4 regions of the Peribacillus sp. SIMBA_075 genome follow, and region 3 is predicted to be linked to each of the others. Evidence: riboswitches for the same ligand, from Rfam matches in the RefSeq annotation. Region 3 holds a riboswitch; each other region holds the start of a gene.

Evidence for each region. Region 3 has a riboswitch for S-adenosylmethionine ahead of mtnK (S-methyl-5-thioribose kinase). Riboswitches for the same ligand answer to the same signal wherever they lie in the genome.
Region 1: it holds a riboswitch for S-adenosylmethionine, as region 3 does, so the genes downstream of both, SB775_RS09765 (sugar ABC transporter substrate-binding protein) here and mtnK (S-methyl-5-thioribose kinase) in region 3, are expected to answer to the same signal.
Region 2: it holds a riboswitch for S-adenosylmethionine, as region 3 does, so the genes downstream of both, SB775_RS13030 (Na+/H+ antiporter NhaC family protein) here and mtnK (S-methyl-5-thioribose kinase) in region 3, are expected to answer to the same signal.
Region 4: it holds a riboswitch for S-adenosylmethionine, as region 3 does, so the genes downstream of both, SB775_RS16715 (5-methyltetrahydropteroyltriglutamate--homocysteine S-methyltransferase) here and mtnK (S-methyl-5-thioribose kinase) in region 3, are expected to answer to the same signal.

What each region holds. Positions count from the first base shown of each region.
Region 1 covers NZ_JAWRYN010000009.1:82,006-90,027, forward strand. Annotated here, with positions in the region: gene SB775_RS09760 (GTPase domain-containing protein) at 367-3,108, shown strand; SAM riboswitch class I at 3,206-3,311, shown strand; gene SB775_RS09765 (sugar ABC transporter substrate-binding protein) at 3,428-4,540, shown strand; gene SB775_RS09770 (sugar ABC transporter ATP-binding protein) at 4,597-6,099, shown strand; gene SB775_RS09775 (ABC transporter permease) at 6,101-7,105, shown strand; gene SB775_RS09780 (hydrolase) at 7,650-8,006, opposite strand.
Region 2 covers NZ_JAWRYN010000014.1:99,449-107,470, forward strand. Annotated here, with positions in the region: gene ggt (gamma-glutamyltransferase) at 1-1,291, shown strand, start outside; gene SB775_RS13005 (LysR family transcriptional regulator) at 1,466-2,356, opposite strand; gene hutG (formimidoylglutamase) at 2,480-3,436, shown strand; gene gltS (sodium/glutamate symporter) at 3,466-4,671, shown strand; gene SB775_RS13020 (hypothetical protein) at 4,952-5,107, shown strand; gene SB775_RS13025 (SOS response-associated peptidase) at 5,168-5,839, shown strand; SAM riboswitch class I at 6,163-6,270, shown strand; gene SB775_RS13030 (Na+/H+ antiporter NhaC family protein) at 6,463-7,779, shown strand.
Region 3 covers NZ_JAWRYN010000005.1:145,849-153,870, reverse strand. Annotated here, with positions in the region: gene deoD (purine-nucleoside phosphorylase) at 1-567, shown strand, start outside; gene SB775_RS06570 (lmo1851 family serine protease) at 862-2,319, shown strand; gene SB775_RS06565 (LCP family protein) at 2,428-3,315, shown strand; gene mtnA (S-methyl-5-thioribose-1-phosphate isomerase) at 3,492-4,538, opposite strand; gene mtnK (S-methyl-5-thioribose kinase) at 4,553-5,755, opposite strand; SAM riboswitch class I at 5,833-5,987, opposite strand; gene SB775_RS06550 (carbon-nitrogen family hydrolase) at 6,059-6,841, opposite strand; gene SB775_RS06545 (pyridoxal phosphate-dependent aminotransferase) at 6,941-8,022, shown strand, end outside.
Region 4 covers NZ_JAWRYN010000023.1:39,910-47,931, reverse strand. Annotated here, with positions in the region: gene SB775_RS16730 (MIP/aquaporin family protein) at 8-832, opposite strand; gene SB775_RS16725 (glycerol-3-phosphate responsive antiterminator) at 1,070-1,612, opposite strand; gene SB775_RS16720 (hypothetical protein) at 1,767-2,195, opposite strand; SAM riboswitch class I at 2,371-2,472, shown strand; gene SB775_RS16715 (5-methyltetrahydropteroyltriglutamate--homocysteine S-methyltransferase) at 2,720-3,823, shown strand; gene SB775_RS16710 (ArsR/SmtB family transcription factor) at 4,035-4,337, shown strand; gene SB775_RS16705 (MFS transporter) at 4,493-5,668, shown strand; gene SB775_RS16700 (hypothetical protein) at 5,771-6,295, opposite strand; gene SB775_RS16695 (amino acid permease) at 6,617-8,022, opposite strand, start outside.

The DNA.
Region 1 (8,022 bases), on a different contig from region 3:
TTATTACCGTTTTTAGTTTTAGGTAGTTAAAGGGCTGGACTTCTGGTAATTTAGATGTATAAAGAATGGTTCGCTAAACTTTTCAGATACCGGTTAAACTAGAAAAAACATAATTTCTCGAATATGGAAATGACATCTCTGTATCGGTTCATTAAAATCATTACAGTTCCATTCGTTTCTGTTTTAAAATTGTAAGAGTGGTGACATGTTGTTACCATATTGTTTTGTTAAAATAACATTTTAAGGTTTACAAATGATTTTCTTAACTAAAGGAACCTATTAATTGCATGTTAGGGCTTCTTGACTGCTTTTCAAATTAGTGATTATCCTTTAATTGAAAATATGAAATATATCGGGGGAATAAAGATGGACGAACGGCTGATCGGGAAAAAATATTATGAAACGATGATTGAGGATACAAGGAAACACCCCATTCAAGCTTTGGGTGAAATGTTTCTCGTGGAACAAAAAAAAGAAAGAGCGGATTTAACGGCAATTCGATTCGCTCAAGGTGAAGTATACTTTCAGCACCATGACTTTGAAGCAGCCATTTTTAAATGGGAAAACATAGAAGGTGAACTTGGTTCATGGGCGAAGAAAAACATCGCTGATGCTTATTTTGAACTGGAAATGTATTCAACCGCAGAGGATATTTATAAATCCGTCGATACGAATGAAGCGGTTTTGAAAACGGAGGTTCTTTTGCAACTGTTTTCCCTTTACATAGTTGAATCTAGAAATGATTTGGCTTCCAAAGTCGTGAAAGAAGCAGTAGAGTTTCAACCTGACTATCCGAATGTCACGGAAATCGCACGAGCCTTTTTTGAAGAACAAAAGGATTGGAACAGTGCGGTGGTATTAGCGGCGAATGAAAGTATCCGTACAGAATCAATGGGCTGGTTCGATGTGCTGAAAACGTATATCCAGCAGGGGGTTGCCCAATCGATGGATCCGGACTACTTTTCAACTGTCCTTGGTTCGCTATACACACTTGACCAGGGGCGTTTCGAAAAGGTGACGGTTGCCCTCTGGAAAAATTATAAATATACCGATTCTTATTTTGAATGGCTAAGAGTGATTAATAACTTGATAGATACAATCGAATTAAACCAAGGGGATGTATGGGATGAGCTTTCCGTCTATTACAGGGATGCATATGCAGGCCTGTTGGAAGGAACGCACCTAATCAAAGATTTAAGCCCTGTCGTGCCAAGGTTGCTGGAAAACTGGCTGAAAATCGCAGATGGGGAGCTTTCGCTGTTTGCGGCGGCATCCGCGCTGTCCTGGAATGAAATCTTCCCGGATACGATTAATGCGCTGGTCATTCAGGATGCAGAAAGCCTGCTTTCGAAATCGCCTAAATTGGGAGGCGGACTGGAAGCGGGAGAGAAACTGTTCAATTCTATCATCCAATGGGCTGAAGAGAATGATTTAAGGGTTGGCAATAAGCTTAAATGGATGGTCGAGGGGCTTAAGGATACCGGAAATTTCAATCTTCTTCTTGTGGGAAGTACAGGAAATGGCAAGACATCCTTTATACAGTCAATAGTTGGCGAGAGCATCGCTGCCGAAGATCATTCTTCACTAGTCAGCGTCAAAGACGGGGATGATTTGGAAATCCTTGAAATTACCGATACAGATAGCAAGGTTGTCATGGAGCTAACTGAATTGGATGAAACACGCCGCCAGCGCGGGACTATTGTCGATGTGACGCTTATTAGTGACTATCTTAGAAATAATCGTCTGCGATTATTGGATACACCGGGGTTCAATGGGGAAAAAAGCGTGGAATCGGATTTCCAAGGCTATTTACATGGCAGTGATGGCCTGATGTTCGTTCTTGATGCCCGGGCGCCTTTCACCGGTAGTGAACGGGACCTGTTATTGGAAATTCAAATGATGGCTCCGAAACTGCCGATTCATTTCTTATTAAATAAAATGGATACGATATACAGTGATCAAGTCGCGGTCCGGATGGAAGACGAAACATGGGATAAAGTGAATGCATATTTCCCGAATGCGAAAGTGTTCGCTTTCTCTAAACTTTATGACAGCAAGCAGCAGTTGAATGACCTTTCTGCATTCCTTCAATCGAATTATCAAGATGATAATTGGAAAGAAAGAAGGTCTGAAAAAATCCTTGCTTTCATTCGTAAAACTTTATCTTATCTGTTAGAAAAACGGACAGCCAATGAACGGAAATGCGAGCATTCCATCTCTTGGAATGAACAGATGGAAGTCAAATTGAATGGTGCGGTCAATCAACTGGCTGATTTAGAAAAAGAAAAAAGTGAAAATATCATAAGGTCGTACCGTGTGCTTAAGGATGAAGTGAAAAGTCAGCTTTCTTCTAAAATTCCTGAATTACTGAGGGATTGCTCTAAATCGTTAACGGAAAGCAGTGATTTCAGTCAGGTCCATATACAGTTGAACCATGAAATGAATGAGCGGATTCAAGCCTTCATTTCTGACAAGATCATGCCTCAATATTACCGTTCTCTTCAAGATTGGATTGCTAGTTCCCAAATGGAGTTCTCACAAAGCCAACAGTTTATGGATGAGATGAGTGCCGGATTCAATGAATTATACAAAGAAGAACGGATTATGCTGGCAGGTGACTTCAGGGTATTGGATGACTGGCGCCGTGATGCCGACAGGATGACAAGCAGTATCCGCATCGATGACGTTAATATCCTTTTGCGAAGGACTCCATCACAATTGCTGCTTAAAGGAGCAGGAAAGCTGTTTGGGGCAATACCGCAAAATAAAGCCAATATGTACAATCGTTATAAGAAATACTTGGAAAGTGAAGATTACCAGGATGTTGCGGAAATGATCACTGAACGCTTCCTTACCCAATTTGGATTGTTTGAAAAATCTTTAGATCGGGACATCTCACTTTTCTATCGCAGCTCATTTGCCTTACTTCAAAAAACAATAGAGCAAACGCAGACTGAAATTAAAGACTACCAGGCTGCATTGGAGCATATGAAAGAAAATCCGGAAGTTTACCGTGATCCGATCACTGTGTTCGAAGTGAAACTACGTCAGTTGGAGAGACTTGAAAAAATTGAGAAAAAGCGTCTAGCCCAGCTTCAAAGAAAATAAAAAGTAGCAGGAAACATTTCAAATATTCGAAAAACTATTGACTTTACGACTATATCCCTATAAAGTGATAATTACGAAAAACGTAACACGATATATTCTCTTATCAAGAGTGGCGGAGGGACTGGCCCTAAGATGCCCAGCAACCGTTCCATTAGGAATTGGTGCTAAATCCTGCAAAACAGAAATGTTTTGACAGATAAGAGAGGGATAAGTCTGCAATACAGCTGATTAAACCTCTCTATTACTAGAGAGGTTTTTATTTTATGATTTACACCAACTTAACTGATAAGAATAATAGGAGAATGTGGAGGGAAACAAGATGGGAAGATCTATTAAAGGGATATTCGTTTCAGCCATCGCTTCGGCGTTGCTTTTAACGGGTTGTTCTACAGGACAGAGTTCCACAGAATCGAAGAAAGAAGAAAAAGTATCATTTGAAAATGTACCGGAAAGATTTGCTGATGGGGAAGGGGCCAAAATCAAAGTGATCCGTAAAATTGGCGGTGATGATCATACGGCCCAATACCTTGCTGGAGCGAAGGAAGAAGGAGAAGCAATGGGCTTTCAAGTGGATACGTATACAGCCAATGGGGATACGGCTAAATTCCATGATGCGATCGCGCAGGCTTTGCAGGAAGATTATGACGGCTATATCATCTCCCATGGTGATGATGCAGCAACAGTGAATGACGTTCAAAAGTTGGTTGATGCAGGTAAAAGCGTTGTCACATTCGATTCAAATAGCGATTTATCTAAAATAGAAGGTGTGACATTAACTTCACAGGATGATGAAGCGCTGGCAACACTGGCTTTCGATAAACTGATAAAAGTACAGAAAGGTGAAGCGGCGATTGCTTACCTTTGGGTGGATGGTTTTCCTCCAATGGTGAGAAGAAATTCAGTTTATCAGGAAAAATTAAAAGAAAACCCTGGAATTAGGGAAGTCGAAAGATTCGGAGTGGCATCTGCAGATACTTCGGTTCAAACACAAAATGCAGTAGCCGCAATGCTGAATAAATACCCAAAAGGTAAATTGGATGCCATTTTCGCAACATGGGATGCCTTCGCTATCGGTGCCGCCCGGGCGATTAAAGAAGCGGGCCGCGATGAAGTGAAGATATACGGAATTGATGTATCGAATGCAGATCTTCAGGAAATCCAATCGGCCGCTAGCTCATGGTCCTACACGGCAGCCGTCGATCCCAAGTTGATTGGTGCAGTGAATATGAGGATATTGGCAAAAAAATTAGCGGGCGAAAAAACACCGCAAACCTATGACTTAGAGGCTTCACTTATTTCACAAAAGCAAATCCAAGCCTCAAAAGAAGCCGTTAACATGGCAAATCTGTCTGGTATTGTCGAAGGATGGGGTGTATCAACGGAATTTGAAGAAGATTGGATGAAAGTTTTGAAAGCTCATTATAAAAAGTAAAAGGGGACACTCTCTTGCAAGTGAAGGGAGTGTCTGTTCAATAAGGGGGAATGGACATGGGCACGCAACTAGAAATGAAGAAAATCTCGATTGAATTTCCAGGAGTGAAGGCGCTTAGTGAAGTTGACTTTTCTATACAATCAGGGGCAACCCACGCATTGGTCGGTGCAAACGGAGCAGGGAAATCGACGTTAATGAAGGTTTTATCGGGAGCCCATGTTCATTATTCAGGTGACATTTTTATTGATGGGATAAAGCAGAATATCCGCTCGCCCAAAGCGGCGCAGGAACAGGGTATTCAAATAGTTTATCAGGAAGTAGATACGGCCCTCATCCCTTATTTAACCGTTGGGGAAAATATAATGTTGAATGATATGGTCCAAAACATGGGAAAAAAACAGATAGTTCAATGGAAAGAGCTGCACAACCAAGCCTCTTTAATTCTTGAAGATATGAAAATTCGTGTCCCTTCGAAAAAGCTGGTAAGAGACCTTACCTTGGCTGAAAAACAGATGGTCCTGATAGCAAGAGCCGTTTCGACAGAATGCAAATTCCTGATTCTCGACGAACCAACTGCTCCGTTAAGTCATATAGAAACGACAGAACTTTTTCGAATTGTAAATGAATTAAAGCAAAAAGGTGTTGGAGTCATTTTCATTTCACATCGTCTGCCTGAGATTTTTGAAATCTGTGAGGAAATTACGATCATGAGGAATGGGGAGCTTGTCACTTGTCGAAAGATGGAAGACATCACCTGTAACGAAGTGATAGAGAATATGCTAGGGAAAACCATGGATGAACAGTTCCCTGAAGTGAATTCTTCGATTGGCGACGTTATTCTGGAAGTGAAGGGATTGTCAGATACAGAGAAAGTTAAAAATGTCAGTCTGCATATTAAAGCAGGGGAGATAATCGGCTTGGCAGGGTTGGTCGGGTCTGGGAAAACGGAGTTGTGTAAAAGCCTTTTCGGTCATACTTCGATTACAGCAGGTGAAATCATCCTAAATGGCCGAAAGCTTTCTTTGAAATCACCGCACCAAGCAGTAAAAAGCGGTCTGGCACTTATACCTGAGGAACGCAGGAAAGAAGGGGTCCTTGTTCAGGAATCAGTATCGGCGAACTTGACTGCAGCCAGTATCGGCAAATTCTGCAAGACATTCAGTTTTGTGGATCGTAAGGCGGAAATGGAAAAAGCGAAGGAAATGATCGCAAGTCTCGGCATAAAAACTCCTTCCGGGGAGGTGAAAGTAGAAAACCTTTCAGGTGGTAACCAGCAAAAGGTTGCCATTGGAAAATGGCTTATAGCCGATGCGGATGTATACATATTCGATGAACCAACGAAAGGTGTCGATGTTGGAGCCAAGAAGGATATATTCGAAATGATTGCAAAGCTTGCGAGGGATGGGAAAGCGATCATTTATGCATCATCCGAGCTCTCCGAAATCATTGGCATTACTAACCGGACATACGTGTTATATGACGGGAGCACTGTCATCGAACTAGAAACAAGCAAAACGAATGAAGAAGAACTACTATTCTATTCAACAGGAGGAAATTAGGATGAGTACACCCATTTCTGTTACACAGACAGCGAAAGCGAAGAAAAAGGTGGACCTGTTCGAATTTTTCTATAAATACGGCACAATATTAACGATTGTCATTCTAATTGGAATTTTTGCCGTGTCCAATCCATCTTTCATTCAAACTACTAATCTGATCAACATCCTGCGTTCTATCTCAATCGTGACCATCATTGCGATCGGCATAACGATATCCTTGACAGTGAATGGGTTCGACCTTTCCGTCGGCTCCGTCGCATCATTGGCCAATGCCATAGTCATATCAATGTTTGTCTGGTTTTCACAGGATACATTCATCGCCATATTAGCTGCAATCGGTGCCTCACTTGTCGTAGGGGCTTTGAATTCATTCATGATCGTTAAATTGAGAATTCCCGACATGCTAATGACATTGGCTACGATGTTCATTATCCAGGGAATTGCCCTTACCTATACAAAAGGGGCAACGGTTTCGCAAAATATGGTCATGCCCGATGGGACATTCGCAACAGGACTGATCAGCCCGTTTTTCGCCAAAATTGGCCAAGTACCATGGATAATCCTGATCATGGCAGTCATTGTGATAGCGACCCATATCTTTTTGACTTATACGAAGCACGGTCGTTATATGTACATGATTGGGGGAAATAAGGAAGCGGCGAGACTTTCCGGGATATCGGTTAATAAATACAAAATCCTTGCCTATCTGCTTTCAGCTCTATTAGCTGCAATCGGGGGGATTGTCCTAGCTTCAAGGGTCATGACATCAGAAATCAATTCAGGGTCCCCCTATTTAATGGATGCCGTTGCAGCAGCCTTCATTGGTTCCTCCGTTTTAGGAGCGGGAAAACCGAATGCCTTTGGAACCTTTGTCGGTGCAGTCCTGATCGGAATCCTTCAAAATGGTTTGATCATGATGTCCGTTCCGTATTATGCTATGGATATCGTCAAAGGAACAGTGCTGGCCCTTGCGCTCGCGGTAACTTATTATAAACAAAAACACTAAAATGAATCTATCACCTTAAATTATTAAGAGGCCGTTTCCCATTTAGGATAAGGGGTAGACATTGTCCTTATTAGATTCTTCTTGCAAGAATCCTGTAATTTTGAATTTTGAATAAAGATTGATAAAAATCCTGTTGGATATGAACAGGATTTTTTCGTTGGCACCTAAAGGGCGGGGTAATCGAGATAAGAATTTCGTTTATGTATCGTCTTCATTTTACTTTATCACCTCTTATAATAAAGTCGCCAAAAGCAATTATAAAAGAAGGCGGAGCTAGTTCGATAACCGCAAATGATGCTAGTTGCTGAGGGTTGAGAAATTGGGTGCAGCGGCTCCCCAGCTGATGGTCAGAATGCTTCTTTTAGAAAAGGCTGAAATAAAACGTCCAGAAAAATGCTAAGCAAAGATACTCGCCCCAAATAAAAACTTATATGATAGACCTCCAGATTTTTATTCAGAACACCATCATAATATTGTTAAGGGATAACACCAACTGATTTTCAAAAAAACAGAACCTTTAAATTTCAGGTTCTGTTCCTATTGGTTATTTGAACTTTTGCACTTCTTCTTTTCCCTCGAATTTGTTGTCTTTCAATATGCCGATTTCTTCGATATGGTTTCGTGCCGTTTCATCGCCAAATTTATATATGAGGGCATAAAGCTTTTTCATGGCTGCATCGTATTTATCATTTGCCCGGTCATGATGATAGAGAAGGTAGGGGACATGTGAACGGGCATATGCCTCCAGGTCATCTGTCCGGTGTTCCTCCAAGCATTGTTTCAATTCTGCCAGTTCCTCATCAGTTACGTGTACAGTGAAGCTCGGGTTCTCTTCAAGTTTTTGTCCGAGTACGTCGCCGCTGACCAAATCGACATGATAGGTCTGTTTGTCCTGCCTCATTCTACTCATCATCCTT
Region 2 (8,022 bases), on a different contig from region 3:
GGTGAAAGAGAGAGAACCAATTAGATCGGAATATAGGGGCTTTGAATTGGTGGGTGCAGCTTCACCAAGTTCAGGCAGTTTGACGATCCAACAAATCCTGAAGCTTATGGAAGGATACGATGTACAAAAGATGGGGGCTAACTCCCCTGAGTATCTTCATTATCTAACGGAAGCCATGCATCTCGCATATGCCGATCGAGCTGCCTATATGGCAGATGAAGATTTTTATGATGTACCTACTAAAGGACTATTGGATGAAGATTATATAAAAGAAAGAAGAAAACTCATTAATCCAAATAGATCAACAGTTGATGTCAAAGCAGGCGATCCATGGAAGTATGAGGGCAAAGAACCGACTTCAATGAAGAACGTTAAGGAAGAGCAGACCCCGATCGGACAAACGACTCACTTTTCTGTAATGGATAAGTGGGGAAATATGGTTGCTTATACGACTACAATCGAGCAAGTATTCGGATCGGGTATCATGGTACCTGATTATGGATTCATGCTTAATAATGAAATGACGGATTTTGATGCCACACCGGGGGGCGTTAACCAGGTGGAACCAAGAAAAAGACCAAGAAGCAGTATGTCCCCGACCTTCGTATTAAAAGATGGCAATCCCTTCATGGCCATTGGTTCACCAGGCGGAGCGACGATAATAGCATCGGTATCTGAAACGATTATGAATGTGCTTGATCATCATATGCGAATTCAAGATGCCATACTAGCTCCACGTATTTATTCTGCTGGTTATCCTACAGTTAGATGGGAACCGGGAATTGAACAAAATACAAGGCTGGAGTTAATGGCAAAAGGCCATGTTTATGAAGAAAAACCCCAACATATCGGTAATGTGCAAGCTGTCATTTTTGATTATGAAACAGGGAAAATGTATGGAGGAGCCGACAATACGAGAGAAGGAACTGTTCAAGGAGTGTATGATGTTTCCTATAAAGCTAAAAAGCCAAAAGAAATAAAAGAAGAAAAGAAAGGACCGTTTACCTTAAAGGTGAATGGAGCCGTTTATCCCTATACTGCTGAACAAATGAAACTGATAGATGAAAAACCCTATATCCAATCAGACAAATTGCTACTTGGATTGGGTGTAATTGGAGCAGGTGACTTAGGAACATATGAACCAGATAAAAAATCGTATTTACCGGTGTTAAAAGTAGCGAAATCGTTAGGATATAAAACAAAATGGAACGAAACAGACAAAGAGGCACTATTGGAAAAAGATCCAGCGGATTTTGAAGATCCCGACGATGATGGTAGCGTCACGAATTGATTTCATCCTGACTAATATAACCAGTCCAGACAGGGATTCCTTTAAAAAGATGTAAGAAGGATATTGGAAGTGAAACGGTCCAGACTAATGATATTCCCCTTGTGCATTGTGCAGAAAGGGGAATATTTTTTTGTGCATTTTTTCAGTGAAGATTTGCTTTTTTAGTTAGTCGATTCAATCACTCTCATTAAAAAAGCGATGTATCTCCTCAACTAATTTACATACCGCAGGTGACAGATATCGATCTTTCAAGTATGCCAGGTATACAGTCCTTTCCAAAAAATTAGATTCTATTGCACGGATTGAAGTATCGGTTGTTGTAACGGATTTTACATAGCTTTCCGGTAAAATTGTAACACCAAGTCCTTCTTCCACCAAACTGCAAGCTGTTTCAAGTCTTTCTATTTCGTAAATAATATTGGGAAGTGCCTTTTCATGCTTGAATGCTTTTAAGATATCATCTCTTGTTTGAAATCCAGTTGTACTAATGATCAATTCTTTCTTTGCAAGGTCTTGGAAAGTGATAGACTCTTTTTCGTTTAATTCATCATCTTTATGGACCAAAAGCACGAATTTTTCATTGTATAGGGGTGCAGATATGATTTTCTCATGGTTAATTGGCTGGTTCGTGATGGTGAAATGAACATTAAACCGATTTAACGATTCGATAACCTTTTCTTCCCCCAATATTTCCCTGACTTTGAAATGGATATTAGGATAATTGATTTTAAAATTCCTGATTATCTTCGGGAACCAGATTTTGAATGATTCGATGGAACCTATAGATATTGTTCCACTTCCAACATGCTTCATCTCCTCAAGTTCCACTTGAAAATTATTGAATCTTCTTAACAAATCCACAGATCTCGTATAAAAAATCCCCCCTGCTTCCGTAAGCTCAAGTCCCCTTGTATTACGTTCCAAAAGCTGAAAACTAACTTCTTTTTCTAATTTCATTATGGCATTACTTAAGGAAGGTTGAGATATATGCAGTATTTTAGCAGCTTTAGAGTAATTCTTTTCCTGGACAACGGTAGTGAAATAACGTAGTTGGCGAAGATCCATATATTCTCCTTTCTATAGTTTAAAACTATAGATATATTAAAATTTTGTATTGGTAATTATATATTATCTCAATTATAATTTTTAAAAAAGATATTTCAGAATTTTTTTAATAAAGGAGAAATTATGTATAATAAACCGATTTTAGATTATTGGAATGGAAGGATTGATTCCCATTCTGAAATGGACAGCTTCAGGTACCACCAAAGAGTGCGTTTGTCACCGATTTCGGAATTAAACACCTCTCCCAAAGCATCCAGAACCTTTGGAATGATTGGCTTCAAATGTGATGAAGGCGTCAAAAGAAATAAAGGCAGGATTGGTGCTGCAGAGGGTCCTGATCATATAAGGCAGTCCTTGGCGAAATTACCATGTCATTTATCCTCCCAAACCGAACTGGTGGATGCTGGAAATGTAATCTGTGAAGGTTCAGAGATGGAGGATGCCCAAGCTCAACTGGGATCAGCTGTTGCCCAGATATTGGAGAGTAAAGCGATTCCTATCATACTTGGCGGAGGACATGAAACCCTTTATGGTCATTATCTTGGGATAAGGAAATACGTTGGACCAAAGGCTAGATTGGGGATTATTAATATTGATGCTCACTTTGATATGAGGCCTTATGAAAAAGAAAGTTCATCAGGAACGATGTTTAAACAGATTTTGGACGAAGATCAAAGTTGTGGATATTTATGTGTCGGAATTCAGAAACAGGGAAATACGAAGGCCCTGTTTAAAACTGCTGAGAGGAGTAAGGTCGACTACATATTGGAAGAAGATTTGTCATTGAACGAAATGAATGAAACCAAGCAGCGGATAAATGAATTCGTTAAAAAAAATGACTTCATCATTCTTACATTATGTACTGACGTTATTGATTCAGCCTACGCACCAGGGGTAAGTGCACCCTCTCCATTTGGACTGAATCCGAAATTGGTCCGTGCCATTATTAGGCATGTCGTATCAAACGAAAAGATCCTCTCCTTTGATATCGCGGAAGTGAATCCTTCGTTGGACGAAAATAATAAAACCGTTACATTGGCAGCACATTTAATAAATGAGGTATTGCTGCATTTTAAATAATAAATTATACATCTGGGGGCAGACATACGATGAATCTGGAATTAAATCAAATCACAACTTTATTTCTCGCCGTATCACTGCTTTTGGCGGGTGGACTGTTAATTGGGAAGATTCCCATCCTTAAAAGGTTTTGCATACCGGCTCCAGTAGTGGGAGGATTATTGTTCGCGATACTTGTGACAATCTTCAGACAGGCTGGATTGATCAATTTAACATTGGATACTACTTTACAAAGCCTTTTCATGCTTACTTTCTTTACAACTGTAGGGTTAGGGGCAAGCTTTAAACTTGTTAAGCTAGGTGGGAAACTGCTCGTCATTTACTGGCTGGCTTGCGGCGCCCTGGCTCTTTTTCAGAGTATGATAGGAGTTTCACTTGCAACCGTACTTGATTTAGAGCCTTTATTAGGAGTAGTAATGGGCCCCATCTCGATGGAAGGAGGCCATGGGGCAGCTACTGCATTTGGCGGGACAATTGAAGATCTTGGGGTTAGTTCCGCTTTATCCATTGGACTTGCAGCAGCAACCTTTGGCTTGGTTGCAGGCGGGTTAGCTGGTGGTCCATCCGTTAAATATTTAATCACTAAGTATAAATTACAGCCATCCGAAGCGGATATTGATGATGAAGTGGCAGCAGCCGTGGAAGCGAACGGAGATTCACCCAAGGGGATCAACGCCCAAAACTTCATGATCCAGATTCTGATCATAACATTCTGTATGGCAGCAGGTTCTTACTTAGGAGAGCTTTTCTCGAGTTCAACCGGTTTTGTTTTGCCAAGCTATGTAGGAGCAATGTTTGTAGCGGTTATCGTTAGAAATATTCTTGATGGTTTTAAAAGAGAAGCTGTGGATATGAAAAGCATCGATCTAATCGGAGACGTAACATTGGGGATTTTTCTTTCTATGGCCTTAATGAGCATAAAACTATGGGAAGTGGCCGATTTGGCATTGCCGATGCTTCTAATTGTTTTCGTCCAGGTATTTTTCATAGTACTTCTTGGTACATTGGTATTATTCAGATTACTAGGTAAGAATTATGATGCAGCTGTCATGGTTGGTGGCTTTATCGGACATGGATTAGGGGCAACTCCCAACGCAATGGCTAATATGTCTGCCATTACAGGTCAATTTGGTCCTTCGAGAAGGGCATTTCTTATCGTACCGATCGTAGGGGCATTCCTCATCGACCTTTTTGCTATCCCTATTATCATTACCAGTATAAATTTGTTGAAGTGAAAAACCTTCTGACCAGACTGTCTTTGATTTCATTCATGGACAGTCTTTTTTATCTATAAGTTATTTTGAATGCAAATGGAAGATTACAAGCTTCCTTTACTATGAAATGAGGGTCTCGGATTGCTTCGGGTGATTAATCTTAAGGGTAATCAAGTTTAATGGAGCCACTGTATAGGCTCCTCATTAGTGGATTAACCACGACTCTGCTTAAGGTCAATAATGATACTTGTAGGTTTTTGGTTTATAATAACAACCATCTAGCATTATGAGGGGGGATCCTATGAATGAATATAATGTAACGGTCAGGAATGGCAGTACATTAATTTTGTCGGAAATCATTAAAGCTGAAGATGAAAGAGAGGTCCTTGGAACACTTTTGATTTCCAGCGAATTATTCAATCAACCATTTACCGACATCAGGATTTTAGAACGCTGATTTGTACCTGCCCGTTCCATTTGTTACACTGTAATAAATCTTAAAACGGTAGGCGATATTATGTGCGGACGTTTCACCCTTTTCACTGACATTGAAGAAATAAAAGACCGGTTCGATATTCAAGGATCATTTGATGAAGAATACCAATTCAGTTACAATATTGCACCTTCCCACTCCGTGCTATCCGTCATTAATGACGGGACTAGGAATCGACTTGGATATCTTCGGTGGGGACTCATTCCTTTTTGGGCAAAAGATGAAAAAGTGGGCTACAAAATGATCAATGCCAGAGCGGAATCCATTGCTGAGAAGGCAAGCTTCAAGAATGCGTATAAGAAGAAACGATGCTTGATAATCGCTGATTCCTTTTATGAGTGGAAGAAGGGACCCGAGCGAAAAATACCCATGCGAATAAAGCTTAAGAATCATGCTCCATTTGGTATGGCCGGTCTCTGGGAATCTTGGAAATCTCCAGAGGGCATCAACATTTATTCGTGCTCAGTTATAACGACCGTTCCTAATGAGCTAATGACCAGCATTCATGATCGTATGCCTGTCATCCTAAAACCTGAAGATGAAAAAGATTGGTTGAATCCATCCATTAATGATCCTGCATATCTGCAGCAGTATTTAAAATCATTCGATCCTGAACAGATGGAAGCATTTGAGGTATCGACTGATGTGAACTCAACTAAAAATAATTCACCTAACCTGATACAACAAATTTGCTGAGAGGTCCTTTCTTTAGACCTCTTTTTATTTTAAGTTCCTTCCTGATAAAAGACAGGATTTGGATCATAGTATAACAAGTACATCATTATTGAAAAAACCTTATTTACTGCACATGTAAAAGGCCCTTTATTATATTAAGGTCCACATGTGAAATTCTTTAAAACTAAACCTTGCGAAAATACATAAAATGCTGTACTCTTATATTTGCTTTTCAATATGGCTTTCGATGTCACTTTCACAAACTCAGATGGTTTCGGCGAGTTTCCAGTCTGGTACTTTTCTGGTGGATATCGTAATATTTGATAAATTATATAATGTAGATCTTCTTATCAAGAGAGACGGAGGGACTGGCCCGAAGATGTCTCGGCAGCAGACTTAATAGGAGTGCTGTGCCAAATCCAGCAGGCTAATTTTTGCCTGAAAGATAAGGGGGGCGTTTTTTATAAATTAAAAGACCTCTTCTTGTTGTTTAAAGGAAGAGGTCTTTTTTTATGCCGACAGTTTTAAAGCTGTTGATTCCATTAGTGGGCATATCAGGTTATTATTAGCGTTATTTGCAAAAACTGTTAAAAGAATAAGGGCTGTGACACATGTCATGCGAAAAATAAAAAGAGGTGTTCATCATGAGTGCAAACAATAAAGGGAATCCCTGGGCATTGATCCCATTTGTCGTTTTTTTAATTTTATTTATTGGCTCCGGAATCATCACTAAAGATTTTTATTCATTTCCGGTGATTGTAGCGATTTCTATCGCATCAGCAGCTGCATTGGCAATGAATCGGAAAGAGACTTTCAATCAAAAGGTTGAAATCTTCTGTAAAGGTGCCGGGGACTCCAATATTATGTTAATGGTTATCATTTTCCTTTTGGCTGGCGCTTTTTCCAAGGTTGCAAATGGCATGGGGGCAGTTGAATCAACAGTGAATCTTGCCTTAGCTGTTTTTCCGCAAAATCTATTAATGGTAGGGATTTTCATTATTGCTTGTTTTATTTCTTTATCTATGGGGACAAGCATGGGAACGATTGTTGCCCTAGCACCTATTGGGGTTGGAATTAGTGAGCAAACAGATATTTCGCTTGCCCTTTCAATGGCGGCCGTTATTGGTGGTGCGATGTTTGGTGATAATCTATCCTTCATTTCGGATACGACAATCGCTGCAGTTCGAACACAGGGAACGAAAATGAAGGATAAGTTTAAAGTGAATTTTTTCATCGTTTTACCTGCGGCCATCATCACATGTGCCATCCTAGGAATTTTAACGATGGGTGAACAAGCCGACATTTCCCAACATGCTTATAATTGGGTGAAGATCCTTCCATATCTTTGTGTATTGATCACTGCATTGGCAGGAGTCAATGTGTTCCTGGTCCTTTCCATCGGAATTGTATTTGCCGGAATTATCGGCTTGGCTGATGGAAGTTATCAACCGTTGGGTGTCATTCAAAAGGTTGGGGAAGGTATGGCGGGAATGTATGAAATCTCCTTCCTTGCCATTTTAATTGCAGGTATGGTAGCTGTAATCAAACATAATGGTGGCATCGATTATTTACTCCACCTTGTGACCCGAAATAGCAAATCAAAAAAAGGAGCGGAATTCAGCATTGCCGGGCTTGTTGGTTTGACGAACCTTTCAACGGCAAATAACACGATTTCGATTATCATTGCCGGGCCACTTGCCAAAAATATTGCCGAGAAGTATGGGATTGATCCACGTAAATCGGCGAGCTTGCTTGACGTTTTTGCCTGTTGCATCCAAGGGTTGATTCCATATGGGGCACAGCTCCTTGTTGCAGCAGGGGTAGCAAAGATTTCCCCTATAAGCATCTTGCCATATTCTTATTACCCAATACTTATTGGGATTTGTGGAATTATTGCCATCTTGATTGGTTTTCCACGGTTTCAGGCGGGAAATGATGAAGCGAAGAAACGTACTTCTTAAAATGAGAATAATTTTGAAACAACACCCTGAATCATTGGATTCAGGGTGTTGTTATGACTATTACCATAAAATTGCCGTTTGGCAACGAGATGCGACCAAAAATATTTTGGTATGAAAAAAGATATTTATGAATAAGGTTATTAGTTTAAACTAATAAAAATAAGCCTGAACCATTTATTCTGGTTCAGGCTTATTTTCGTGCGCCCGGCATGGGTGCAATCTATAGGGTGGAAGTCCCGAATC
Region 3 (8,022 bases):
GGATATACAGGAACGTATAAAGGGAAACGAATTTCTGTCCAAGGCACAGGCATGGGTGTCCCATCCATTTCCATCTACGTGAATGAATTGATGAACAGCTATAATGTCCAGAAACTGATTCGCGTTGGAACTGCAGGGGCCATTCAAAAAGATGTAAAAGTCAGGGATGTAATCCTTGCGATGAGTGCTTCCACCGATTCCCAAATGAACCGCATGACTTTCGGAGGAGTGGACTTTGCCCCAACCGCGGATTTCGATTTACTAAGAAAAGCTTATGATGCGGGTACAGCTAAGGGCTTGCAATTGAAGGTCGGCAATGTATTTACGGCCGATCAGTTTTATAACGATAATAGCGAATTGGAAAAATGGGCAAAATACCAAATCCTTGCGATAGAAATGGAATCAGCAGCCTTATACACGCTTGCTGCTAAATTTGGCCGTCAAGCTTTATCTGTATTAACCATTTCCGATCACATCTTAACCGGTGAGGAAACATCGTCGGATGAGCGCCAGTCAACTTTTAACGAAATGGTTGAAGTGGCATTGGAAGCAGCTATCCAAGACTGATAATTGGCTGTGTTACGGCGGGTGACCAGGAATAAGTGATGCTGGATAATGAAAGTTGGATAGAGGCTCATTCATTCCTTGGTATCCGCATGTTTGTAATGTCGGGGCTCATTCAGGAATTGCCTGGGTGTCCTAAGTGTTCCATTTGATTTACCGTTTACTGAGGGTTAAAAAAAATACATATGATCATAAGTTGTTATTTTTGATAACAATTATTTTTCGATTGGCATGAAAGCTGATAAAATAGAATGAAATCGTTTATATCGTCATGAAGAATGAAAGTGGTGAGGCTAAGTGGAAGAAGAAAATCAAAAACAGCCAAAAGAGGCAGGGAAATTCATTAAAATAAAGAAGTTTACGTTCATTATGGGGATTTTCTTAGTCATATTTCTAACAGCAGGGATTACTACAATAGCCTTGACCTTTGGAGATGAAAAAGTAGAGTCATTAGCACCTGATAAACATGCGGAATTTGAAAAGCTGTATTCTACATACGATACAATAAAGGGTAACTACTATGAAAAGATTGATCAAGACAAGCTGGTTGACGGGGCAATTAATGGAATGATTAAATCATTGGATGACCCCTACTCTGCATATATGGATAAAAAGGCAGCATCTAGTTTCCATGAGAGTATCTCTTCATCTTTTGAAGGAATCGGTGCAGAGATTCAGGAGCAAGATGGAAAAATCATGGTCGTCTCACCAATAAAAGGGTCCCCCGCAGAAAAAGCAGGGGTAAAACCGAATGATATCATTTTGAGTGTGAACGGTAAAAGCGTTGAAGGACTAAGCTCTTCTGAAGCTGTCCTGAAAATCAGGGGCAAAAAGGGGACGAAAGTGGATTTGTCCATCTCAAGAGCTGGTGAGCCGGAACCGATTGAGCTCACGATTAAACGTGACACAATTCCGATTGAAACCGTTTATGCGGAAATGCTTGATGATGGAGTTGCAAAAATTCAAGTGACCAGTTTTTCCGAACATACAGTCCAAGAGCTGAAAACGTCACTTGAAGAGATGTCGAATAAGGATATGAAGGGTCTGGTATTGGATTTGCGAGGAAACCCAGGGGGACTTCTTGACCAAGCAATAGAAATGGCAAGCCTGTTCATACCTAATGGGAAAGTGGTCCTTCAAGTTGAGGATCGCAGCGGGAAAAAAGAAGTCTATAAATCGAAGAATGATGGAGAGCTGAAGATACCGGTAGTCGTGTTGATTGATGATGGCAGTGCCAGCGCTTCTGAAATTGTTGCGGCCGCTGTCAGTGAATCTGCGGACATTCCTTTGATCGGTGTCAAATCATTTGGAAAAGGGACTGTGCAGACTGCCCAAGACTTTGATGATGGGTCTAACTTTAAATATACGGCAGCCAAATGGTTGACTCCTGAAGGCAATTGGATTCATAAGAAAGGGATCAAGCCGGATATTACTGTGAAGCTTCCTGATTATGCCAGCCTTCCGTACATTTCGCCTGATAAGGAATTGAAAGCATCTGATTCCTCCAGTGAAGTGAAAGCAGCCGAAGAGATGCTGAAGGTAGCAGGCCATGATCCTGGTAAGATAGATGGATTCTTTGATGAAGCAACTACAAATGCGGTAAAAGCGTTCCAAAGGGAACAAAAAATTAAAGAAACTGGTACCATCAAAGATGATACTACCGTGAAATTGATGCAGGTCATACGGGAAAAAATACTAAAAAACGACACACAAGTGAAAAAAGCGGTTGAAGTATTAAAGAAAGAAATCAAATAAATGGAAAAGCCTGTCAGCGATTATCGATGGCAGGCTTTTTTGTCGTTCAATGAATAGTATTCCAATATAAGGTAAAAGATATGGTTAATTTTCCGATGAGGTGAGGTAATGAAAGAAAAGGTACTGTTCATATATCTAATGGTCTGGATTCTGGCAGGTTGCACCTATGCGCCTTTACCCAAACAAAATGGAAATGCAGGTACGGAAAAAAAGATAACCAAAGAAGTGATCCAAGAAGGCGTGAAAACATTTCTGTTAATTGGTGTTGATTCTCGCGGGGAGGAAAAATCTCGATCAGATGCGATTATACTGGCAAAATACTTTCCAGAGCAGGAAAAACTAAAGCTGGCTTCCATTATGCGTGATAGTTATGTGAAAATCCCTGGGGATAAATCAGCATATAACAAAATAAATGCTGCTTATTATTATGGTGGAAAGGAGCTGCTAAAGAAAACCATTCAGGAAAACCTTGATGTCAAGGTCGATCATGTTGCAGTAATTGACTTTCAGGGATTTGTGAAGATGGTGGATTTGCTTGCCCCTGAGGGGGTAGTGGTGGATGTGGATCAGGAAATTATTGATGATATGAGCATTCAAGCAAGCGTTGGTAAAAATGTTTTACATGGTGAGGAAATATTGAAATATGTCCGTTTTAGACATGACGATGAAAGTGATTTTGGAAGGGTAGAGCGTCAACAGGAAGTATTGGTTCAATTAAAATCAGCGTTTATAAATCAAATCTCGTCCTTCGAAGGGATAGCGGCCCTTCCTAGTATAATCGAACAAGGACTTTCGTATTTAAATACTGATATTGGGGTGAAAACGATAATGGAAATGGGTCCAGAAGCCGTCTTCCATAAACCGGACACCGTTGAAACTCTAAGGATCCCCGTAGAAGGAAGCTATAAAGATGAAATATATCCCCATACCGGAGCCGTGTTGGAAATGGACTATACTAAAAATAAGAAGGCACTTCAAGAATTTTTTACAAAATAAGAATAACTATTCATCATTTGTTATCGAAAACATCAATCGAAAGAGGTGATTTGTTCAAATCACTTAAATTATTTTATAATAGACCTCGCAAGAATATTACTATTTGATCTTCTTTTAAAAAACGAGAGGGATACTTAAATCCGTCTCGTCTTTTTATATCAATAAAATGACCTGGATCACTTAACAAAATGCGGAATGTTTTTTACAAAATCAGATGCAATGATGCCGTTTTCTGTAATGATGCCGGTAATTAGCTGATTTGGTGTAACGTCAAAGGCTGGATTGAATGTCTTCACGTTTTCCGGAGCGATCCGTACACCTTGAATGAAGGTGATTTCCGCTTCATCCCGTTCTTCGATCGGGATGGATGAGCCGGATTTGATAGAAAGGTCGAATGTGCTTGATGGAGCAGCCACATAAAAAGGGATACTAAAGTGCCTAGCTAATATGGCCAATCCCAATGTCCCGATTTTATTGGCTGTATCACCATTAGCCGCAATTCTGTCGGCCCCAACTATAATTCCATTGATCCGTTTCTGAAGAATCGTATGTGCAGCCATATTATCAGATATTAAGGTGACGTCAACTCCTGATTGCATCAGTTCCCAAGCAGTCAAACGCGCCCCTTGCAGGACAGGTCTGGTTTCACAAGCGTACACTTTTAGCGGAAAGCCCCTTTCTTTTGCAAGGTGGAATGGAGCCAAGGCTGTTCCATAACGGGCTGTGGCAATCCCACCAGCGTTGCAATGCGTTAGGATGGAATCACCTTTAGCGAATAAGGATAAACCATGTTCCCCAATTTTCCTGCACATTTCTTCATCCTCAGTAAAGATGGCTTTGGCCTCCGTTACAAGTGCTTCCTTGGCAGCTGAAATGCTTTGTGCTGCTTGCAAGGTGCTTTCCATCCTCCGTAATGCCCAAAAAAGGTTGACCGCAGTAGGCCTGGAAGAGGCGAGCTTTTCAATATGCCCCGTTACATTCTTCTTGAATTCCCCTAATTCAGTGGTTGTTTCCTGTTTGGCACCAAGTGCAACGCCAAATGCTGCCGTCAGTCCGATAGCTGGGGCGCCGCGTACCTTTAATGTCAAAATGCTGTCGTATACATCATCAACTGAATGAAGTTCAATGAATTCAGTTAAGGAAGGCAGGGCCTGTTGATTTAATAATGTAATATGGGTATCATCCCATTGGACTGAATATGGTAAGGGTGCTAGTGTCGTCATGTACAGGTCTCCTTTTAAAGGGTTGAATAAAATGGAAGTGTATGGTTTTTCAACGCATCAATGACAGCTGGAACATCCAATTCTTCCCGTTTTTTAATTAAAAAAGCACCAATCTTCAATGTTGTCGTTTTCGCAGCGATCCTAGATTCTTTATCTTCAATGACATTTAGATCGGCAACATGGGAAAGGCCGATGGTTCGCCGAATCAGTTCGCATCCGGCAAAACCGAATGCATCCCTTTTGAATTTAGCCAGTAAATAAGGTAGATAACCCTTCACATTGCGGAATGGGCTTATATTTTGGGTGTTCCATAGTTCAGTATATGCTTCTTCAAAGGTATTCCAAAATTGATGGAGGTGTGTGAAAATCTCTTCCTTTCCAGGGCCATTACGTGTGACTGCCTGAAAAAGAAGGTTGGCTGTGTATTGACCTAGGTCAAAACCAACTGGTCCATAAAAAGCAAATTCTGCATCAATAACCTTTGTTTCAGTTTCACTTGCAAATATACTTCCTGTATGTAAATCTCCATGAAGCAAGGATTCCTGCTCGGTTTCAAAGCTTTGTTTCAGCTTGGCGACTTCAAGTATCACATCTTGATCATTCCAAATACTTTTGGCGGCATCAGTCAATTCCACCTCGAAATCCCCGGGGAGCTCCTCGAAAAAAGGATCCGTGAAAATGTAGACTTCAGTGATTCTGCAAAGCTCCGGATTCGTGAAGTGTCGGGCCACTTCTTTTTTCGCAGAGGGTTCTAAATGATAATCGGATGTATAAAATGCCGTCTTCGCTACATACTCACCGATATGCTGTGAAAGCAATGGATATGGATCACCATCGATTAATCCTGTTCTAACGATTTTCAAGTGCGATAAATCTTCCATGACTGTGATCGCAAGCTGTTCATCCGAATAATAGACTTGCGGTACGAATTCGGGGCAATAGCTTTTGAAATGAATAAGTGCATTCGCTTCAATGGCAGCCCTTTTCAATGTCAGCGGCCAGCTTTCGCCAATTACCTTGGCATATGGGACAGCCTGTTTGATTATTATTCCTTTCTTTGTATCAGTTTCTGTAATATGAAAAACATAATTTAAGTTACCATCTCCGATTTCTTTACAGTTTAAACTGGCATCCGCATTGATCAACCCAAGTTTTTTTGCAAAGGTTACAGCTGTTTCGTTTGTCAATCTTTTGAAATTCGAATGGTTTTGAGTCATTTTTTTCCCTCCAGGTTCAAAATAAGAATAAAAAAGCCTCTTTCATATAGAAAGAGGCAGAAGTTTTGGCTTCGGACCTCTCATCTCCCAGAAAAATGAATTCTGGTGGAATTAGCACCGTGCTCTGTGGATTTTATAATCCGGCGGTGGATCCGCCCCATTTCACAATGGTATTACAGTCGGTTGCTGGGCTTCATAGGGCCTTTATCCCTCAGCCTGCTCTTGATAAGAGTATATGTATTCTGAAATTTTAATCTTCGGGAAAATAATATCAACTTTTTAAATAGTTTGTCAATGGGGAAATTAATAAAAGTCCGGCCGGCGATCTTCGAATACAGGTATTTTGTTACGTGCTTCCGTAACTTTAGTGAAGTCCAAGGTGCCTGTCAATAGTTCGTTTTCTTCTCCCGCTTCACTTACGATAACTCCCCATGGATCAATAATCAAGGAATGACCAGCAAATATATTATTGATATCCGAACCTGAACGATTAACGGCTACAACATAGGCTTGGTTCTCGATGGCACGACTAATCAATAAGGCTCTCCAGTGATCGAGTCTGGGCTTAGGCCATTCTGCGGTTACGAATAGAACTTCGGCACCTTGAACAGCATGGGCTCGCTGCCATTCAGGGAAGCGGATGTCATAACAAATGAATCCAGCACATATTTTTTCATCAAGAGTGAATAAACCTTCTTTTTCACCTGGCTGCAGGTAGCGATGTTCATCCATCAATTGAAATAAGTGAAGCTTATCATACTCTTTAATGAGTTTGCCATCCTTATTGATGATGATCATGGTGTTATAGAAACCCTTGCTCGTTTTTTTGGCAATGGAACCGCCTACGATGTGAATCTCGTGTTTCCTTGCCTGTGTTTTAAGGAATTCAATCGTTTTTTCCGCCTCTTGATCAGCAATCTCATTTAACCTGGTCAAGTCGTATCCAGTTGTCCAAAGCTCTGGTAAAATGACGATATCGGGTTCTGACCGTGCTGCTTCTTCCAACCATTGTTCCGCAACCTGAAAATTGATATCCGGTTGCCCGAATGCTATATCCATTTGAATACAAGCTATTTTCCACTTCATCGTTTAAAACCCCCACATGTAAAAAATGCTTTACAAGACTATGATAAACATATATCATTTGTGACTAGAATTTCAAGAAATTTCAGAGAAGGTGTATAAATGTTGCAATTCGAAAAATCCGGAAAGCTTCAGGACCTGCCAAAGCAGTTTTTTGCCTCACTTGTCGCAAAAGTCAATGCGATTACGGCGCAAGGACATGATGTCATTAATTTAGGCCAGGGAAATCCTGATCAACCGACGCCTGAACATATCGTGAAAAGTTTACAGACTGCCGCTGAAAGATCGATTAATCATAAATATTCACCATTCCGGGGACATCAATATTTAAAGGATGCCGCTGCCGTCTTTTATGAACGTGAATATGGAGTCAAGCTGGATCCAAATAGTGAAGTGGCGATTCTCTTTGGAGGAAAGGCAGGTCTTGTCGAACTGCCGCAGTGTTTATTAAATCCAGGTGATACGATCCTGGTTCCTGATCCCGGCTATCCGGATTATCTTTCAGGTGTAGTGTTAGCCCAGGCAAAAACCGAATTCATGCCCTTGACAGAAGAAAATGGTTTTCTTCCGAATTACAAAGTTATACATAAAGACGTGCTTGATAAAGCCAAAATGATGTTCTTGAACTATCCGAATAATCCCACTGGTGCTTCTGCAACTGAAAGTTTTTTTGATGAAACCGTCTCCCACGCAAGAGAGCATTCAATTTGTGTGGTCCACGATTTCGCTTATGGAGCGATAGGGTTCGACGGAAAAAAACCGACAAGCTTTCTCCAGGCAAAGGGAGCGAAGGATGTAGGAATAGAAATATACACACTATCGAAAACATACAATATGGCAGGGTGGAGAGTTGGCTTCGCAATGGGGAATAAAAGTGTCATAGAGGCTCTTGAACTATTACAAGACCATCTTTATGTGAGTCTCTTCCCGGCGATACAGGAAGCAGCGGCAAGTGCATTGCTTGACTCGCAGAGCTGTGTAGAGGAATTAGTGAAGATGTATGAGGGGCGCAGGAATGTTTTCATTGAGGGATTAAGGGCAATCGGCTGGGAAGTCAAAGCTCCTGAAGCATCATTTTTTGCCTGGCTCAAGGTACCAAAAGGTTTTACGTCAGAGAGTTTTGCAGACTATTTATTAACGCATGCCCACGTAGCTGTTGCCGCAGGGAATGGATTCGGTGAATT
Region 4 (8,022 bases), on a different contig from region 3:
TTTTAATTTAACTAGCCATGTTGCTAATTTCTAACTCACTTGATTGCTTTTTTCCAAAAGTATATGCTAACACCAATATTATCAGACTTGCTCCTAAAACAGCCCAAAAGGCTGTCGTCAATTCACCTAAAAAGACCGCTTTATAGAAGACAGCTCCAAGTGCTCCACCGACAATCGGACCAACAACCGGAATCCAAGCATAGCCCCAATTTGATTTTCCCTTACCCGGTATTGGCAGCAGGAAGTGAGCAATACGAGGTCCAAGGTCACGGGCAGGGTTTATGGCATAGCCTGTCGTTCCTCCTAGCGACATCCCGATGACAACAATCAATAAACCGACAGCAAATGGGTTCAGACCTTCTGTAAACTCGCCGGCTCCAATAAACAATAAGCCAAGAACAAGGATGAACGTGCCAATCATTTCACTTAATAGATTTGAAAAAGTATGTGGGATAGCCGGTGAGGTTGAAAACACACCAAGCTTTGTACCTGGATCCTCCGTAGCTTTCCAGTGTGGTAAATAATGCAGGAATACAAGAGTCGCACCTATAATTGCCCCTATCATTTGGGCCATGATGTACCCTGGCACATCAGCCCAAGGAAAATCTCCATTGATAGCTAACGCTACTGTAACAGCCGGGTTTAAATGCGCCCCGCTTATGGAACCCACTGCAAAAACACCCATTGTAACAGCCAGTCCCCATGCAATCGTGATAACGATCCAGCCGGCATCTTTTGCATAAGAACCCTTTAAGGATGAACCAGCCCCAATACCTGCTCCGAATAAAACTAAAATCATCGTGCCTACCACTTCTCCCCAAAATGGAGTCATGAATAAAACCCCTCCCCTGATAAATTTTTAAACCATGCCAACAAATAAAAGGAGATCCACAGCAGAACTATCTTCATAAAATAAATTATGAATAGATCTGTTGTGAATCTCCTAGTCTCCGTCACATATATTAACTTATAATTTACAATATACTAGTTTGTGAAAACGCTGTCAATTATTTGGCGAGGAATTATTCTATTTTTCTGTAATTTTTTTCAACTTCCTCGTTCGACCCCATTAAACGATATCCCATAATTCAGTTTTGGAAGTGGTGATTGCCGACGCTCCAGCATCAAGGGCGTTCAGGACTTCATCTGAAGTACGTATGAGGCCGCCTGCAAAAATCGGTGTCTGCAATCGTTCCTTCACCTCTTTTATCATCCATGGCATGGCGCCTGGCAAAACTTCGATATAGTCCGGCTTGGTTTTCTGCACCAGCTTATAACTTTTCTCCAGCGCATGTGAATCTATTAAAAAGATTCGCTGGATGGCAATGACCCCCTTTTGCTTCGCCTTCAATATAACGTTTGATTTAGTTGAAATCAGCCCATATGGATTATATTCCTGACAAATGAATTCTGTCGCGTACTCATCACTTCTTATGCCATGGATCAAATCGACATGATAAATCATTTTCTTATTATGCTGCTTTGCCATCATACTTACGTTTTTCAATTGTGATATATGCAAATCAAGAAACACACCTATTTCATAGGAACTTTCTAAAAATCTTTCGAAATCCTTCATGCTTGCCGAAGCAGGCAAAATCTTCTGGTCCATTATTTCCCTCCTTATCTCCTGGAAAACTATAAGTAATTTAGTATATTTTATAGAGCTTGATTTATCAAACACATTGTGAGGTATGGCATTTCAACCTACCCTTACACTAACATACCTGGCATCCCCTTTAAATATTGTGGCTAAAAACGATCCATCATATTGAAAGTTTCATTTTCAATGCACCTTCGACGAGTTCATACGATTTAATTGTGCCAACGGGGATTTTTCTCACGATGTTCCAAGCATTAACATTCATTTTGATCTTTCTATTTTCGAATTCAAAAAATGGCGGTTTGTTAAATATCCTTCGGTTAATGAAGTTCCTGTCAATTGGTTCCATTTCCACTAATTCAAATGAAATCGTTCTTTTTTCCACGTGAACCGGTTTTAATGTAATCCGGAAAGCTACGTTTTTCTTTAACATCATTTTTTTCACTTCCGTCGTTCCGGAAAGCACTATATGCTTTGGCGTAATCTCGACTTTAATATCCTGACCATATGATTTCATTCTTAAGATTTTCTCTATCATGGCTTCAGTTACCGTTATCGGTAAGCCATTTTTGAATGGACTGAATGTACTCATCCTTGCATTCCCCTCCTGCCGCTCATATGAAACGTCGGTTATAGCATATGCCGGGTTCCCTGATGTAGTTAACATTTCAACCCATATTAATAATCGGTATATTCGAAATCTTCCACCTTCATTACTTGACCTTTATAAAAACTACCTGTATAGTCTTAATTAATTTAATAGACAACTCTTATCCAGAGAGGTGGAGGGACTGGCCCTTTGATGCCTCAGCAACAGACTGATCATGTACTGTGCTAATTCCAGAAGTGTAGAAACTTGAAGATAAGAAGAGTATATAGCTTTGCTGCCAACACCTCTTCTTATTTTTAAGAAGAGGTGTTTTATTTTTAGGCTCTTTTCGTAAAGATTGTTGTTTTTAAAACGAAAGGTTGATTGGAGCGGAAGTGCGAGACTCCTGCGGGAGCAGCGGGACAGGCGAGCATCTGGAGGGGAAATCAACCACAACTCACTACCTGGTAAATAGCAACAAAGTACGTGAAAACAGCCTATTTTTAAAAGGAAAGAAGGAATGCAACATGTCAATCACATTAACGAAGGCACCATTCAGGGCCGATCACGTCGGAAGTTTATTAAGACCAGAACGTTTACATATTGCCAGAAAGCAACTTAAGAAAGGTACCATTTCAGCAGAGCGGCTTCGTGAAGTTGAAACCGAAGAAATCAATCGGATTGTCGAAAAACAAATTGAAGTTGGATTGGAGGCCGTGACGGATGGTGAGTTCAGACGAACATGGTGGCACTTTGACTTCCTCGAACATTTAAATGGCATCGAGGGATATGTGACTGAAAAAGGTCTCACATTCGATGGTGTGGAAACAGAGAGATATAACGTTCGCAATACCGGGAAGGTTTCATTCAATCCTGAACATCCCTTCATTCGCGATTTCATTGAATTGAACAAAATCGTGAACGGACGCGCCGTTGCCAAGCAAACCATTCCCAGTCCGAATCAATTATTTGCTGTAGGCATTCATAATGAAGACATCTACCCTGATATTGAAGACTATGCTAATGATATCATCAAAGCGTATCAGCATGCTTTGAAGGCTTTTTATGAAGCAGGTGTACGTTATCTTCAATTGGATGATGTATATATTGCCAGACTTTCAGCTCCAGATTTCCAGTTCAAAGATGGAAAATATACGAGGGAACAGTTAATCGATCTTGCACTTCGCGTAATTAATGGCGCATTGGAAGGCAAACCAGAAGACCTTGTCGTCACTACACACCTATGTCGTGGGAACTACCAGTCGACTTGGGCGTTTGAAGGAAGCTATGCCCGTATCGCCCCAACTTTATTGGCAAAAGAATCAGTGGATGGATTTTTCTTGGAATATGATGATCAACGCTCAGGAGATTTCAAGCCATTGGAATACATTCCAAATGGCGGTGCACGGGTCGTACTGGGTGTCGTCACTTCAAAAAATGGAGAAATCGAAGACAAGGAAGCTGTTAAGGCACGCATTGAAGAAGCCTCGCACTTCGTTCCTCTCGAACAATTATGCTTAAGTCCGCAATGCGGCTTCGCCTCCACCCATCACGGTAACAAGCTGACCGAAGAACAGCAATGGGAAAAGCTGAAATTCGTCGTTGATGTAGCAAAAGAAGTATGGAAATGATTTTTTAGCGGAGACTTTAATTCTGATTTACAGGATTTGAACAACCTAATCGGCCCGCACTGATATGGGAGCCGATTAGGTTCTTGCAATAATACATTTCCATTCCTTTAATGACTCTTTAGATAACGGTATCAAGTTTTGCTATTTATGAAACTAACGATGAATGATAAAACCATTTGACATATCGATAATTCTCGATATAATGAAATGTATGAAAACAATCGAGATATTTAAAGCATTATCCAATGAATCCAGGTTGCAAATCTTACAATGGCTCAAGGCGCCTGAACTCCACTTCACCCCTCATGAGGGAATAGACATGAAGGAAACCGGCGTTTGCGTAAGTCAGATTACGGAAAAATTAAACATGACCCAGTCCACGGCCTCTCAATACCTCTCGATCCTTCTTAGAGCAGGATTGATTAAAACGGAGCGGATAGGAAAGTTTACGTATTACAAACGAGATGAAGAGGCGATCTCAAAAATTACTGATTTCTTGAAAGAAGAAGTATGAAAATGAGCCTGATCCGTACCTTAGAGGGTTGGGTTCATTTTTCTCTCTAACATTTTGATATTTCGCGATATGTTTATTTTTTTATTCATACATATTAACATATTACGATATGTCTTCATATAAATTAATAATCATTAATGAGGAGTGAATCTATTTTGCTTAATACATGGAAAATTTACATGTTAGCGATCATCAGTTTTTTAGTAGGAACATCCGAATTCATCATATCCGGAATTTTGGATAAGATTGCGGATTCTCTTGGAGTGACCATTGCTGCCGCAGGACAGCTCATTACAATTTTCTCCCTTGTCTACGCAATCGGTACACCCATTCTCATGGCTTTGACAGCAAGTTTAGACAGACGAAGATTAATGTTGTATTCCCTTGGACTATTCGTAGTGGCCAATCTGCTTGCCTTTCTATTACCAGGCTTTGGACCTTTTCTATTTGCACGCATAATCATGGCACTTGGTGCAGGATTGGTTGTAGTCACCGCTCTGAATATTGCCGCTAAGCTTGCTCCGCCAGATAAACAAGCAAGTTCTATTGCGACAGTTGTCATGGGGTTTACAGCTTCCCTTATCATTGGCGTACCTCTCGGAAGAATCATGGCAGATGCATTCGGGTGGAAATCCGTCTTTGGCGGAATCGCCCTATTCGGCCTGATTGCCATGATCGTTTTATTCTTTACCATTCCTCCTACCAAAGGGGATAAACCAATACCACTTCTCCAGCAGCTGGCCCTTCTTAAAAAAAGGAAAGTTGCCCTTGGATTATCGATAACCTTCTTCTGGCTTGGCGGATACTCGATAGCTTATACCTATCTATCCCCTTACCTGCTATCCGTATCAGGGATAAGTGACTCTCTACTTAGCACGGCCTTGCTTATATTCGGTATCGCAAGCTTGATCGGATCAAAGTTTGGCGGTTATAGTACGGATCGATGGGGTGTATCATTTACACTAATTGGCGGTATGGCGCTGCATATTATGATGATCATCATGTTATCCATCGTTACGAATTCATTGATGGGCGTTTTGATAATCCTTACATTATGGTCGTTCGCAGCATGGTCATCAGGGCCGACACAGCAATATCATTTAGCGACCCTTGAACCTGAATCATCAGGAGTCATGCTCGGTCTGAATCAGTCGATGATGCAATTGGCCATGGCGGCAGGTGCTGGAATTGGCGGTGTTGCTGTAGAACAAGTATCCCTTGCATCCATAACCTGGATCGGTGCAACAGGGGTTGCCATTGCCATGGTCATAGTTCTGGTCCTTTCAAGTTCATCGTCAAGCAGTAAAATAGCACAATCCATAAAATCCTAGACCGTTATATAAACATTCATCATAAGGCTAGATTTTAGCCTTATGATAAATCCTAAAGCTGAAAGCAAACAAAAAAGGAACGGTCACTAGCACGTCCCCTTTTTACTTGCAGCTATCATCATCATCCATTTTCTTCACAAATATATCATCCGTCACCCTATCTTCCAGCTTGTTCCTCAAGGCCAATTCCGCAGCCTTCCCATCACTAGGCGACCCGTCCGCGAAATACATCGGAAACAAGGAGAAAAACATAATATAGAAAGAAAAATAGATGAATTGATACCAGATCACCGAGCTGTCCAGGATATTCTGATACACTAAGCTATATATGATCAACATGCTGACTAAATTAAAGATAGCCCCCCCTAAATATATCAGCGTATTCGTCAATCGATTATCATGTTTTAATCCCTTGAACTCGCAAGTCCCATTCCAAAAATAATATTTCCTCACCTCTATGTTCCGAAAGGCGAAAAGTTTATTACCACAACCGATCAAGATCTTCTTTTCTGATCCCCCAAAGATCGTAACAAAGAAAATATGCCCGCTCAAATGTATCAGCGTAACGATTGGCATGATCAAAAAAAAGGAAAATAGAAATTTAATGATATCAGAGAGACCAAACATGTTTAAGCAACCCTCCTTACCAGTGCAATTTTCTTGAACGTCCTTTTAAAAGGATGTTACTCTGATACCCTGCCCACACTAGTTATAACTAGTAAATTTTCACAGAAGGTATGTGTGGATTTCCATAATGATAAGAGAACAATTTCTTCATCCACCAACTTAAATTTGACTGTTTCCAATCAGACCGGACTCCTACTTAATTCGTCCTATCTCCGTTTAATTCGTCCTAGCTCCTATTTTTCGGCCTTTAATATGAGCCTATTGATAAACAAATAAAAGCCGGACAATTGAATTGTCCGGCTGATTTTACTTTACGCTTGTTCATTCATATTTTTTGTCAAAGTCAAATTCTACTTCATCAAGTTTAACGAATTTAGTTTTTCTTACCAGTTTATAGCCAAGCCAAAGGCCAAGGAAAAGCGGGATTCCCAGGTATGCAGCTATAACACTGCCCCAATCAATCTGGTCTGAGAAAAATGCTTGGATATTTTGGGACAGGATGACGATCATGCCAATTAAAATGGCGAAGATTGGCCCTATCGGGAACCATAATGCCTTATATGGAAGCTTCTCCAAAGAATTGCCTTGACCGATGAATGCTTTGCGGAAACGGTAATGGCTGATGGAAATGCCGAGCCAAAAGATAAATCCTGTTATTCCAATCGCATTCATTAACCAAATATACACTTTACCATCACCGAATACGGAAGCTAAAAAGGCTAGCATTCCGATTGAGCACGTCAAAATCATTCCTGCAACCGGTACGCCGCGTTTATTAAGTTTTGCAAAAATGCGCGGTGCTTGTCCATCTTTTGCCATTGAATATAACATACGCGTAGATGCATATAGACTAGAGTTACCTGCTGATAATACCGCTGTTAAAATGACGGCATTCATAAGCGAAGCTGCAAAGGCCACACCAGCCTTTTCAAATATGAGCGTGAACGGGCTTACCATGACGTTATCCCCTTGTAAACTTGAATTTGTATAAGGGATAAGCAGTCCTATCACAAAGATTGCCAATACGTAAAAGAGCAGGATTCTCCAGAAGACACTTTTAATGGCCTTTGGTATATTCCGTGCAGGATCTTCACTTTCACCGGCAGCCACGCCGACAATTTCGGTACCCTGAAAAGAAAAGCCAGCCGCTATGAATACGATGAAGACACCCATGAACCCACCCGGGAAAGGAGCGTCGTCGACTGTGAAGTTTTTAAAACCTACTGCTTCGCCACCCATGATGCCGACAATCATTAGTATTCCAACGATTATAAAAATAACGATGGCTGTTACTTTTATGAAGGAAAACCAGTATTCCCCTTCACCGTATCCTTTAACAGATAAGTAGTTTAATAGGAAAATGAGCACCAAGAATGATGAACTCCATAACAACGATGGACTATTCGGAAACCAAAATTTCATGATCATTGTTGAGGCTGACAACTCGGCCGCTATGGTCATCGACCAATTGAACCAGTACGTCCATCCCAAGGCAAACCCAAATGCCGGATCGACGAATTTCGTTCCATAGGTACTGAATGAACCGCTTGTCGGCATAAAGGCGGCCAGTTCCCCTAAGCTGGTCATCACGAAGTACACCATTGCCCCAACTAAGGCATAAGCAAGTAATGCGCCGCCTGGTCCAGCTGTATGGATAGCTGCCCCGCTGCTAAGAAACAGTCCGGTGCCAATCGCCCCTCCAATGGAAATCATCGTTAAATGACGAG